4 regions of the Janthinobacterium woesei genome follow, and region 4 is predicted to be linked to each of the others. Evidence: predicted binding sites of a transcription regulator. Region 4 holds the regulator's gene; each other region holds the start of a gene.
What was found. Region 4 encodes sigma-54, which starts transcription at its own class of promoters, with help from an activator protein. Its sites were predicted from a motif close to TGGCANGNAANCTGCTTT; they were not measured.

Region 1: ACQ4W6_RS21040 (circularly permuted type 2 ATP-grasp protein) is a predicted target of sigma-54. The motif match lies at 1,786-1,803, and genes of this name have one in related genera.
Region 2: ACQ4W6_RS03340 (EDSAP-1 family PEP-CTERM protein) is a predicted target of sigma-54. The motif match lies at 1,703-1,720, and genes of this name have one in related genera.
Region 3: ACQ4W6_RS20040 (urease accessory protein UreD) is a predicted target of sigma-54. The motif match lies at 1,259-1,276, and genes of this name have one in related genera.

The regions. Positions count from the first base shown of each region.
Region 1 covers NZ_JBNYXW010000019.1:41,236-44,441, reverse strand. The annotation lists gene ACQ4W6_RS21045 (alpha-E domain-containing protein) at 1-293, opposite strand, end outside; gene ACQ4W6_RS21040 (circularly permuted type 2 ATP-grasp protein) at 287-1,750, opposite strand; gene ACQ4W6_RS21035 (sensor histidine kinase) at 1,898-3,049, opposite strand.
Region 2 covers NZ_JBNYXW010000003.1:12,592-15,797, reverse strand. The annotation lists gene ACQ4W6_RS03345 (LytR C-terminal domain-containing protein) at 1-603, shown strand, start outside; gene ACQ4W6_RS03340 (EDSAP-1 family PEP-CTERM protein) at 624-1,616, opposite strand; gene ACQ4W6_RS03335 (hypothetical protein) at 1,827-2,201, opposite strand; gene ACQ4W6_RS03330 (hypothetical protein) at 2,350-2,661, shown strand; gene ACQ4W6_RS03325 (dodecin) at 2,713-2,919, opposite strand.
Region 3 covers NZ_JBNYXW010000017.1:120,418-123,623, forward strand. The annotation lists gene ACQ4W6_RS20030 (urease subunit beta) at 1-22, opposite strand, end outside; gene ACQ4W6_RS20035 (urease subunit gamma) at 34-336, opposite strand; gene ACQ4W6_RS20040 (urease accessory protein UreD) at 363-1,229, opposite strand; gene ACQ4W6_RS20045 (EAL domain-containing response regulator) at 1,381-3,206, opposite strand, start outside.
Region 4 covers NZ_JBNYXW010000001.1:221,286-224,491, forward strand. The annotation lists gene lptB (LPS export ABC transporter ATP-binding protein) at 1-488, shown strand, start outside; gene ACQ4W6_RS01030 (RNA polymerase factor sigma-54) at 493-1,971, shown strand; gene hpf (ribosome hibernation-promoting factor, HPF/YfiA family) at 2,041-2,400, shown strand; gene ACQ4W6_RS01040 (hypothetical protein) at 2,542-2,739, shown strand; gene rapZ (RNase adapter RapZ) at 2,740-3,206, opposite strand, start outside.

The DNA of each region.
Region 1 (3,206 bases), on a different contig from region 4:
GCGCGGGCGTTTTCGCGCGCACCCGTCAGGCAGGCGAAGATGGAAGACGGGTTGTTCGGATCGCGCACCATGAAGTCGAGCACGTCGCGCGTGTGGAAGCGGCCATATCGATGGTCATACGCGCTTTGCAGCTCGGAAATGCCCAGCGTGGCGCGCCAGCCCTGCTCGGCGTCCTGCTCGGACTGGGGTAGCATCGAGGTCTGCATGTTGACGTCGAGCATGCGCGCCGTGTTTTCGGCCCGCTCCGTGTAGCGGGCCATCCAGAACAGATGATCGGCGGTGCGGCTCAGCATGTTTTTTCTCCTGCGATGACAGACGATACTGCCGATGGTTCCAGCACCCAGGTATCCTTGGTGCCGCCTCCCTGCGAGGAATTGACCACCAGCGAGCCTTCGCCCAGCGCCACGCGGGTCAGGCCGCCTGGCACCATGGAAATGGTCTTGCCGGACAGCACGAACGGGCGCAAATCGATGTGGCGCGGCGCGATGCCGGCCTCGACATAGGTGGGGCAGGCGGACAGGGCTAGCGTGGGCTGGGCGATATAGCCGCCCGGATTGGCCAGCAGGCGCTGGCGGAAGTCCTCGATCTGCGCCAGGCTCGATGCCGGTCCCACCAGCATGCCGTAGCCGCCCGCGCCATGCACTTCCTTGACCACCAGTGTCGCCAGATTGGCCAGCACGTAGGACAGATCGGCCGCTTTGCGGCACTGGTAGGTGGGCACATTGTTGAGGATAGGTTCTTGCGACAGGTAAAACCTGATCATGTCGGGAACAAAAGGGTAGATCGACTTGTCGTCGGCCACGCCCGTGCCGATGGCGTTCGCCAGGGTGACGCGCCCCGCGCGGTAGACGGACAGCAGGCCCGGCACGCCCAGCGAGGAATCGGAGCGGAAGGCCAGCGGATCGAGGAAATCGTCGTCCACCCGGCGATAGATCACGTCGACGCGCTTCGGCCCGCGCGTGGTGCGCATGTAGACCGAGTTGTCGTTGACAAACAAATCCTTGCCTTCCACCAGTTCCACGCCCATTTGCTGGGCTAAAAACGCGTGTTCGAAGTAGGCCGAGTTATACATGCCCGGTGTCATGACGACGACCGTGGGGTCATCCACGCCCATCGGCGCCACCGAGCGCAGGTTATCTAACAGCATGTCCGGGTAATGGTCGACGGGGGCGATGCGGTTGCGCGCGAACAGTTCCGGGAACAGGCGCATCATCATCTTGCGGTCTTCCAGCATGTAGGAGACGCCCGACGGCACCCGCAGATTGTCTTCCAGTACATAAAATTCGCCCTTGCCGGCGCGCACGATATCCACCCCCGCGATGTGCGCATAGATGTCGGAAGCGACGGCAATGCCCTGCATTTCCGGGCGGTACTGGGCATTCTTGTAGATTTGCTCGGCGGGAATGATGCCGGCCTTGATGATGTTTTGCGCATGATAAATATCATGGATGAACATGTTCAAGGCTTGCACGCGCTGCACCAGGCCCGTCTGCATCTGCGCCCATTCGGCGGCGGGGATGATGCGCGGGATGGTGTCGAAGGGAATCAGCCGTTCCGTGCCCGCATCGTCGCCATACACGGCAAACGTGATGCCGACGCGGCGAAACGTCAGGTCGGCTTCGGCCCGCTTGCGGGCGATGGTGTCGGGGGACTGCTGCGCCAGCCAGCTGTCAAATTCACGATAGTGTTCACGTACCTTGCTGTCCGTACCCACTTCATCTGCAGTCATTTCATTGAAAAAATTTGCCATGTTGTGATTTCCCTGGAGCCGTGTCTGTGTATAGCCCAGCAGAAATCGTGCCAGTGCGGTAGCGGTAGAAGAGTGTAAAAATGACCACTTATGTGGCGCAAAGCCGCCATTCGCACCGACTTGGTGCGCTGCTGGCGACCTTAAGTGTCAGTTTCCGGGCATGCCGGTCGGCACGACGAACGGCCGGCAATCGACGGGTACATCGAAGATGAAGCTGGTGCCCGTTTCCGGGGCGCTGTCGACGGCGACGCTGCCGCCATGGCTTTCGGCCACGTTTTGCACGAAGGGCAGGCCGATGCCCCAGCCTGGCGCCGAGCCGTGGTTTTCCCGGCGCAGGTAGTCAAAGATGCGTTGCATCTGGTCCGGCGCGATGGCGCGCCCGCCATTGTGCACGGTGATGAGCAGGCGCTCGTGGGTTTCCTCCACATGCACGCTGATGGGCTCGTGATTGCCATACTTGAGGGCGTTGCCGAGCAGGTTTTCCAGCGCGCGGCGCAGCGAATTCTCGCACCACCAGCCGCTGACGGCATGCCCGCTGACCACGCATTTGCCGGGCTGCTGCAAGTTGAGCTGGCTGGCCACGGCGTGCGCCAGCGGCAGGACGTCGAAGTGGCTCAGGACCAGCGGCAACTGCTGGCCCCGGTGGTAGCTGAGGCTGTCGAGCAATTCCTCGATCATGCTGTCGAGCCGCTTGCCGTGCGCGGCGATCTGCTGCGCCAGCTGGGCCACCCGCTCCGGCTCGGCTGGCTGCAGCAGCAGCTGGGCGCTGGTGCACATCACGGCCAGCGGATTGCGCATGTCGTGCGACAGGCCGGCCGCGATGCGGCGCCGGAAGCCGTCGTGCGTGCTGGTAAATGCGCGTATCGATTCGCGGATGCCCGTATCGATCGATACGTTGATGGTGTGCCATTCCTTGCCGCGCAGGGCGATGCCGGATTCCTGCGCGATGGCGGCGAAGCAGTCGCGGAAGATCTGGTACTCCTCGATGAGCTGTTCCGGCCCGTAAGTGGTCATGCGCGCCCGTTCGTTGCCATGCATGGCCGGCACATTGCTGTTGCTGGCGGCATTGTCGCGCGGGTGTCCCGGCGTGAGGGCCGCGGCCAGGTTGTCGAAAAAGGCTGGCAAGGTATTGATGAGGATGGGTGTCAGCAGCCGGTCGGCCCCGCGCACGCTGGCGCGCACCTGGTGTTCCCATGCGTTGAGAACGGCATCGCGCATGGCGAAGATGCGCTGCGCCCGCATCAGCGGATGGGCTGCGGCTGCCTGCTGATCCGTGTGATGATCCGTGGCAATATTCACCTGAAGTCCTGGCAGGGGCTATGTTTTCAATAGTATGCGCCGAATCGGCGGCCAGGGAAACGCTTTAATGCTCAGGTTTGGCTTGCTGTAGCGCAGTATTCAGGCGGGCCGGCGCTGCCGACCAATCGGCCAGGGAAAAGTTCTGCGGATCATCATG
Region 2 (3,206 bases), on a different contig from region 4:
GTGCTGGAGCGGCTGGGACAACACGAGCGCGCCGCCGTCATGCGGCGCCAGGCGATCAGTTTGCAGGAACACGACCTGCGGCGCGCTATGGCGCTGCGCGGCAAGGAAGAGCCGGCGGTGCCAGCAGTCGCTGCGGCGGTGCAGCAAGAACCTGCCATGGCGCGCATCGAGATTACGCACACTGACGGCGTGGCCCGTTTGCAACGCGTGCCGGCGGCGTCCGGCATGCCCGTTGCCGCGCTTGCCCGGCCGGCAACGGCAACGGCGCCGGCGGCAAGCGTGCCGCGTCCGCGCCTGGAAATCGTGAATGGCAATGGCGTGTCCGGCATGGCCGCCACGCTGGCGCGAAGCCTGGCCGGCGGACCGGTGCAAGTGGTGCGCCTGGCCAATGAAGCGACCTTTCGAGTGGCGCACACGCGCATCGAATACCGGCCCGCGCAGGAGCAGGCGGCGCGCCGGCTGGCACGCCAGCTGGGCACGCAGGTGCAGATGATGGCCGCCGATTGCCCCACCAGCGAGCTGCGCCTGATACTCGGCCATGACCTGGGCAAGCGTGCCAAGTTGCAGCGTTATTATTTGCAGCAGCTGGCGCGGCAGGGCTGAAACATCAGCGCAGCCGCTGGCTATTTCGGCTGGCGGCGGCGCGTGAAGGCCAGGGCGGCCAAGCCCGTTCCCAGCAGGAACAGGGTGCCCGGCTCCGGCACCGCCAGGGGTTCGATGACGACGATATCGGTGCGCGTGGACTTGGAAAAGTTCAAGGTGTAGCTGCCGGCGGGCAGGGCGAAATTCGAGGTCAGGGAAAATTGCGCCGGGCCATTCGTAAAGGCGCGCGAGGTGGCCGGGTCGTTGGTGCCGGCTGTCATGTTCAGGCTGAAAGGATCCCGGCTGCCGAGCGTATGGTTGCCGTTGATGTCGCTGCCATTGCTGGCGTCGCCATCGGGGGCGAATTGGAAGAGGACGCCATCGGCAGTCGCCCGGGACAGGCAGCTGGCGGGGCTGGCGGTGTTGCATGAGATATTGAAGATATCCATGATCGACACGTTCGACTTGTCGCCCAACTCCGTGACGCTGGTGCGCAGGTCGCGCCGTCCCATGAAACTGAAGGTGATGAAGCCGGCGCTCGACAAGGTCAGGTTGACCGAGCCGGTGAGCGTGTCGCCGGCCATGGCCGAGGCGGCGCCAACCGTGTTGCGCTGGGCTTCCGAGACGGCCAGCACGGTCGAGCCAGTCGCCGTGAGCATGTTGCCAAAAGCACGCGCATCGCCGCGGGAAAATTCCAGCGTGGAACTGGTGCTGGGCGCGTAATTATTTTGCGGCAAGCTAGCGCAACCGCTGCCCGAGCACACTTGCAGCACATCGGCGTTAGCGGTCGGGCCCGTGTTGACGGCGCGTGGATTGACGGCCACGCCGCCTTCGAAAAAGGCGCTGTCGCTGGCATTGCGGTTGGCGCCCGCCAGCGACAGCGCACCGGCACTGGTGGTGATGCGGAAATTGCTCAATTCATTGACGGCCAGGCCGTACGCGCCGGCCTGCGCCTGGCTGCTGAGCAGCAGGCTTGCGGCGGCGAACAGGCCCAGCCAGCCCAGGGTCTTGCCTCGTGTGTGATCGACGTTCATCGCAGCCTCTTGTCGTGGTCAGTTCGGAAAACATTCCCGAGGAACAATCCAGAACGGCTTGCCTGGATTCATCTCATAGACAGTGATAAGCAGCTTGCGTGCCACACAAAAAAAGCATATCGAATCAATTACTTGCGCAAAGCAGACCGAACTGGTGCAGGCAAAGTGTAAAAAAGGCCGACGCCGCTTGCCAGGCGCCGCTGGCCAGCATCAGGTGCCGCGGTGATAGCCCAGGTGGCCACCCGCATTGCGCGCGCAGCCGCAGCCGATGCGCGCCACTTCATCGCCTTGCGTCAGTTTCCAGTTGGTAATCGTGGTGTGCTCCCAGTCGATGTCACTTTTCTTGACAGGCTTGACGGTCAGCGTACGCTGCGCGGCATCCGTGTACTCCATCAATTCTTCATCGTCGGCGATATCGAAATGACGGTGGATCAGGGCGATGCCGAAACGTTCGAGTGCGCCGTAGCGCAGCAGCACGTCGCGTAGCTCGCGAAAGCAGGCCACGTCCTCGGGCAGCAAGGGATTCACGGCGGAAATATCGGCAACGGGCTGCCATTGCATGGCTTGTATGTTCAGACTGGGCATGATCTTCTCCTGTCCCCTTGTGCTGGCCCAGGCTGCCAGAGGGGCGCTGGCGCGCCTGGCGAAACCCTTATCTTGGCCGCACTGCATGAGGGTAGCTTGCGCTAGATCAAAGGTGCGGCATATCGCAGTGCGCCCGGTAAAATGCACCATGGCAAACAAAACCCCCACCTTCCCCGGCGCGCGCACGGGCCGCGGCCAGGTCCTGGCCGTGCTGCTGTCGAACCGCGACCAGTCCGGCGCCGAACCGCTGCAGGGCCGCGTCTCGCTGGCCGCCATCGTCAAGGCGTTAAAACGCAAATACCACTGGCCCATCGAGACGCACAGCTTCCCCGCCAACACGCAAGACGGCCGCGCCAGCTGGGCGACCGTGTACAGCTTGCCGGAAAAGGTGATTGCCGCCGCGCTGGACGCGGGTGGGACGCAGTGGCTGGAGAGCCGGAGAATGGAAAAACCGCGCTAGCAGGAAGCGCCGTTCATCGCCATAGCTATCGGCAGCGACCACGCCGCATGGCTATTCGAGCCGGAAGCCGACCTTGAGCGTGACCTGGTAGTGCGCAACCTTGCCGTCGACGATATGTCCGCGCGATTCGATGACTTCATACCAGTCCATGTGCTTGACCGTGAGCGAGGCCTTGGCAATGGCATCGCGTATCGCCTGATCGCTACCCTCGGTCGAGGTTCCGACCAGTTCGAAAAGCTTGTAAGTATGTGCGGACATGATGTTTCCCCAGGTAGGCAAGCCAGACATCGAAAGGTTGTTCTTCGCCAGCAAGTGCCAATATTGCACCTAAAAGGGCCGGCAGTCATTGCGCAGTGCAGCACTGCTTGCGCGAAGCTGGCCGCCTGGCGACGTGTTTCAATGGTCCGGGAGTGTCCTGCGGGAGGGGGAAAGAAAAAAGGGTTACGTGCCGAAGCATGTAACCCTTTGATTTTCCTGCTAAATTCTGGTGCCGACTGCCGGTTTCGAACTGGCCACCTGATGATTACAAATCATCGCAAGTCGGT
Region 3 (3,206 bases), on a different contig from region 4:
ATCTGTATTCGCCTGGTATCATGTCGCTCTCCTTCAGGGTATCGGGTGGTGCACGGTCACCAGCTTGCTGCCATCGGGGAAGGTCGCTTCCACCTGGATGTCGGGGATCATCTCGGCGATGCCATCCATGACGTCTGCGCGCGAAAGTATCTTTGCGCCGTCCGACATCAGCTGCGCCACCGACTTGCCATCGCGCGCGCCTTCCATGATGGCCGCGCTGATCAGCGCCACCGCTTCCGGATAATTCAGTTTCAAGCCGCGCGCCAGGCGCCGCTCGGCCAGCAATGCGGCCGTAAAAATGAGCAGCTTGTCTTTTTCGCGTGGGGTCAGGTCCATGTTTTTCCTTGTTATGCTCAATACGTTCAGGTATTCCAGCTGCGCGGAACAAAGGCGGCGCGTCCCAGCATGGCGGGGCGCAGCAATTGCCATGCGGCCAGCATGATGCGGCGCGCCGCCTCGCTGTCGCCGCACAACAGGCGCACCACCACCAGCGATTTCATCTGCGTGGCGCCAAACACGGCGCCCATCGGCACATTGATCTCGCGCAAGGCCGCCAGCACGGCGGGGGCAATCGGCGTGCCGACGGCAATCAGGGTGGCGCACACCGTGTGGCCGGCCAGGCCCAGCGGGCTGGCCATCAGCGCGCCGCCAGCGGCCAGCACGCCTTGCTCCCACCACAACAGCTTGCCGCCGCGGCGAATCTGCACTTGCTGGGCGATGCTGCCGCTCTTGAAAATTTCGCCCGCAGCGCTGCGGCCCAGGCAAACGATATCGCAGCCGATATAGCTGGCATCGACCGCCAGTTCTACTTCGTGACGCAGGCGCACGCTGGCCTGGTCGAAGAAGATGCTCTCCTGCGGCATCCACTCGATGGCCGCACCGGCACCCGCGCGCAGCACGATGTGCTGGCCCGAGACATGGCCATTCGCGCGGTACCACTTGGCGGCCCCTGGCGAAGTGAGAAAGGCGTGCGCGCCGTCGCCCACCGTGGCGTCGACGGCCAGCTGGTCGCCGCCCACCACGCCACCGGGCGGATGAATGACAATGGCGTGGCAGACGCCGTCGCCTTCCGGGTACAGGGGCTTTTGCACGCGCAAGGGGCCGCTGTGCGTGCGTTCGACCAGGCGGCTGACGCCATCGTGCAGCGCAAACCCCAGGCGCAGGTGCGCCTGCCAGGCGCTGTGCGCGCCGGCATCAAAAGGCAATACAGGGTGGGGGCTGTCTGGCATGCACTGCAATCGTATAAATAACGATTACTTAAGCAGGATATGTGCCAGCTTCAGGAAAGGAAAACGTGAGAATCATGCACCGGGAAGCGGCAAGCGCACTGCAACAGTGCATGCGCCGCACTGCGCTACAGGCTGGAAAACGGCGCAGCGCTTACGCCACCGCGAGCACGCGCCGTTCGCGCAGCAGCGCCGTGAATTGTGCCGCGCCCAGGGGGCGGCTGAAATAATAGCCCTGCATCTCGTCGCAGCCGTGCTGCGTCAGGAAGTCGACTTGTTCGCGCGTCTCCACGCCTTCGGCGATGACGCGCATGTCCAGGTTATGTGCCAGCGAGATGACGGAGCGGGCGATGGCCGCATCGCTGCTGCTGGTGGTGACGTCGTCGACGAACGATTTGTCGATTTTCAGCACGTCGATGGGGAAGCGCTTCAGGTAGCCCAGGCTGGAATAGCCGGTGCCGAAGTCGTCGAGTGAAATACCCACGCCGATGTCTTTCAGGCGCGTCAGGGCCGCCACGGCCTTGTCCGGGTCGCCCATCACCGTGCTTTCCGTGATTTCGATACCCAGGCAAGCGGGCGCGATGGCGTACTTGCGCAAGGTCGCCTCGACAAACGGCACCGTGCGGTCCTGCGCGAACTGTTTGCCCGACAGGTTGACAGCCACCTTGATGCTGCCCAGGCCCGCGTCGTGCCAGACGCGGATCTGCGCACAGACGCTTTCCAGCACCCACTCGCCAATCGCCGTGATCGAGCCGTATTCCTCGGCCAGGGCGATGAACAGGCCAGGCGGCACCTTGCCCAGCACCGGGTTATCCCAACGCAGCAACGCTTCGGCGCCCAGCATGGCGCCCGTGCGCAAGCACATCTGCGGCTGGTAATGCACTTCGAATTCATCGCGGCCGATGGCGCCGCGCAGCTGCTGCTGCATGACCAGGCGGGCGCGGATATCGCTGCCCATGCGCTCGGTGAAGAAGGCGTAATGGTCGCGTCCCATTTCCTTGGCGCGCACCAGGGCCGTGTCGGCGTGGCGCAGCACATCATCGAGGCTGTCGCCGTCGGCCGGGCACATGGCGATGCCGATGCTGGTGGTCAAAGCCAGGCGTTCGCCATCGACGCTGAGTTCTTCGCGCAAGCCGGCCAGGATGGTTTGCGCCAGCGCAAGCGTACGCCCCAGCAGGGCATCGTCCTGCAGCAGGATCTGGAATTCGTCGCCGCCCTGGCGCGCCACCGTATCGCCTTCGCGCACGCAGCCGGAGAGGAAACGCGCCACCACCTGCAGCGCCTTGTCGCCCACGGCCTGGCCGTGCGAATCGTTGATGTTCTTGAAGCGGTCCAGGTCGAGGCACATCAGTACTACTTGCTGGCCGTCGCGCACGGCGCCGGCGCGCACCTGCTCGAAGCGCTCGCGCATCAAGAGCCGGTTCGGCAACCCCGTCAGGGCGTCGTGGTAAGAGAGAAAATCGATCAGGTGCTGCTCGGCCTTGCGCTCGCTGATGTCGAGGAAGACGCCCACGTAGTTGACCACGGCGCCATCGGCCCCCTGCACGGTGGAGACGCTGAGCAAACACGGATAGGTGTCGCCACACTTGCGCCGCGTCTGCACCTCGCCCGACCAGCAGCCGCTGCTGCGCAAGCCCTGGCGCATGGCCAGCAGCACCGCCTCACCCGTGTGCTGCGCATGCAGGCGCATAATGTCGGTGCCCGCCACGTCCTGCGCCGCATAGCCGGAGATACGCGTAAAGGCAGGATTGGCGCTGACGATGACGCCGGCAGGGTCGGTGATCAGGATGGCGTCCTGGGTCGCTTCAAAGAACTGCCCCGACAGGCGCAGCAATTCTTCGCTGGCGCGGCGCATCTGCACTTCGCGCGCCAGGGTGCCGACCACCTGCTCCAGTTCGGCCGTGCGCTCGGCCACGCGGAGCTCCAGGTTGGCGCGCTCCTGCGCCAGCTGAAGCTGCGCCCGCGCCAGGCGCACATGGG
Region 4 (3,206 bases):
CGCAGGAAGCGTCCGTGTTCCGCAAGCTGACGGTGGAAGACAATATCCGCGCCGTGCTGGAAATCCAGACCTTCGAAGGCCGCCTTTTGACGAAGGCCGAGATCGAGGAGCGTCTGGACAAGCTGCTTGCCGACCTGCAGATTGAAAAGCTGCGCGAGAACCAGGCACTGTCGCTGTCCGGTGGCGAGCGCCGCCGTGTGGAAATCGCCCGCGCGCTGGCCACCGACCCGCGTTTCGTGCTGCTCGACGAACCATTCGCCGGTGTCGACCCGATCGCCGTGATCGAAATCCAGCGTATCGTGCGTTTCTTGAAGGAGCGCAATATCGGCGTGCTCATCACCGATCATAATGTACGCGAGACGCTGGGTATTTGCGACCGTGCCTACATCATCAACCAGGGCTCGGTGCTGGCGTCGGGACGCCCCGACGACATCATCGCGAACGAGTCGGTACGCCGGGTCTATCTGGGCGAACACTTCCGCATGTGAGCCAATGAAACAATCATTGCAGCTGCGCACTTCGCAGCACCTGGCACTGACGCCGCAGTTGCAGCAATCGATACGCCTGTTGCAATTATCTACCCTAGAATTGCATCAGGAGCTTGAGCAACTGTTGACGGACAATCCCCTGCTCGAACGCCTCGACGATCCGCTCGACCGCTCGCTGCGCCTGCTGTCCGATGGCGCCTTGAGTTCCACGGCCGCGCCAGCGGAAGCGCCGCCATTACCGCCCGGCCAGGAAGCGCCTGCCGCAGCGGCCGAAGCGGAACCGTTTGACGGCGAGGCGGGCGATAGTCCGGCTGCCATGGAGGGCGGCGACAACGACTGGAGCGAAGCGAGCCGCGGCAAGGCGCCCGACGACGAAGATTCCCGCCCGCAACTCGAAGCCCACCACTGCACCCTGCGCGAGCACTTGATGGAGCAGATGCGCGTGACGGTGCTGGAATTGCGCGACCGCGCGCTGGTCGAGCTGATCATCGACGCGCTCGACGACAATGGCTACCTGGAAGAGTCGCTTGACGACATCCTGGCGCGCCTGCCCGAAGAGCTGGAAATCGACGTCGACGAGCTGCGCACGGCGCTGTCCCTGCTGCAAAGTTTCGATCCGTCCGGCGTGGGCGCGCGCAATGCATCCGAATGCCTGGCGCTGCAAATCAAGCGTTTTCCGCACATCGCCATGGTGACGCGGCGCATGGCCCTCGTCATCGTGGAAAAGCACCTGGCCTGGTTTGCCCAGCGCGATTTCAACAAGCTGAAAAAAGCCCTCGATTGCGACGATGAAGACTTGCGCGAGGCGCAGACGGTCATTCGCCTGTGCAATCCGCATCCGGGCGCCGTGTTCGCCTCGGACGTGTCCGATTACGTGGTACCCGACGTCGTCGTCAAGCGCGCCCGCAATGGCTGGCAGGTGACCCTGAACAACGACGTCATGCCGCGCCTGCGCGTGAATGCCATGTATGCCAATTTGTTGAAGCAGGGCAAGGGCGAAATTGCCATGGGTGCACAGTTGCAGGAAGCCAAGTGGCTGATCAAGAACATGCGCCAGCGCTTCGACACGATCTTGCGCGTGGCGCAGGCGATAGTAGAACGACAAAAGAATTTTTTCTCGCATGGCGCCGTTGCCATGCGTCCCCTTGTGCTCCGTGAAATAGCTGATACACTGGGTTTACACGAGAGTACTATCTCGCGGGTAACAACCCAAAAGTACATGCTGACCCCGCATGGCATGTTTGAGTTGAAATATTTCTTTGGTAGCCACGTCGCGACCGAAGCGGGGGGCGAGGCGTCATCGACGGCGATACGGGCATTGATCGTGCAACTGACAGGAGCAGAAGACCCTAAAAATCCTTTATCCGACAGTAAGATTGCGGACATGCTGGGAGAACAAGGCATGGTGATTGCGCGACGGACTGTTGCCAAATACCGGGAAGCGTTGAAAATTCCGCCAGTGAGTCTGCGTAAGTGCTTGTAGTTTTTTCGGTTCCTCTGCGGGCCGGATACGATGGATACCGCACGAACCCGATCATCTTTAGGAGTGTGTATGAATCTCACCATCAGCGGACATCATCTTGAAGTGACACCAGCCATCCGTGAATACGTACAAACGAAACTGGAACGCGTGAAACGTCATTTCGATCAAGTCATCGATATTGCCGTGATTCTGACCGTCGACAACCTCAAAGAGAAAGAGAAACGCCAAAAGGCTGAAGTCAACCTGCGCCTTAGTGGTAAAACTGTGTACGTGGAAAGCCTGTCGCAAGACCTGTACGCCGCGATCGATACCCTGATCGACAAGCTGGACCGGCAAGTGATGAAGTACAAAAGCAAAGTGCAAGGGCACGGTAAAGAGGCGATCAAGCATCTGCCAGACAACTCGGAAGACGAAGTCGCCGCCGTGTAAACGGCCTGCCGCTTCCAACCAGTTGTGATCAACTAAGGGCGCATACATACTGCGCCCTTTTTTGCGCCCTGCGGAACGCAATCTGGGCGGCGAAGGCGCTAGTATGTTGTCACTCTCACTTCTTTCCTGCCTCCGAAAGCCTTGAATTGCCTGTCGCTGGAGATGGCGCGCGTGGCGCTGGACCGCCACTTCGGCGCCGGCGCCGGTTCCGTGGCGGCCATGCGCCTACGCTCGCCGCTGATGATGTCGGTGACCCTGGAATTGCTGCAGCGGGGTGCGCATCTGGGCCTGGCTGATTGCCTGCGCATGGAATGCACCCTGGTGCGCCACCTCGATTAATCAGGAGCGTTCGCGGTGGCGAAGGACGACTCTTTCGTTCGCGCCGAAATACTGCGCCAGCCGTTCCGCCATGTACACCGAGCGATGCTGGCCGCCCGTGCAGCCCAGGGCCACCGTCAGGTAGCTGCGGTTGTCGGACTTGAACGATGGCAACCATTTTTCGATGAAGGCGCGGATGTCGGCTAGCAGTTCCAGTGCACTGGGCTGTGAGTCGAGAAAGGCGATCACGGGAGCGTCGCGCCCGTCGAGTGGCCGCAGGGCCAGGTCGTAATACGGATTTGGCAAGGCCCGCACATCGAAGACGAAATCGGCGTCGAGCGGCACGCCCAGCTTGAAGGCGAACGATTCGAAGAACAGGGTCAGCGGCGCGCGCTCGGTGGCGATGATTTCCTTGATCCAGCCACGCAGCTTGTTGGCGCTCAGTTCCGACGTATCGATCACATGGCCCAGCTGTTCGATGGTCGACA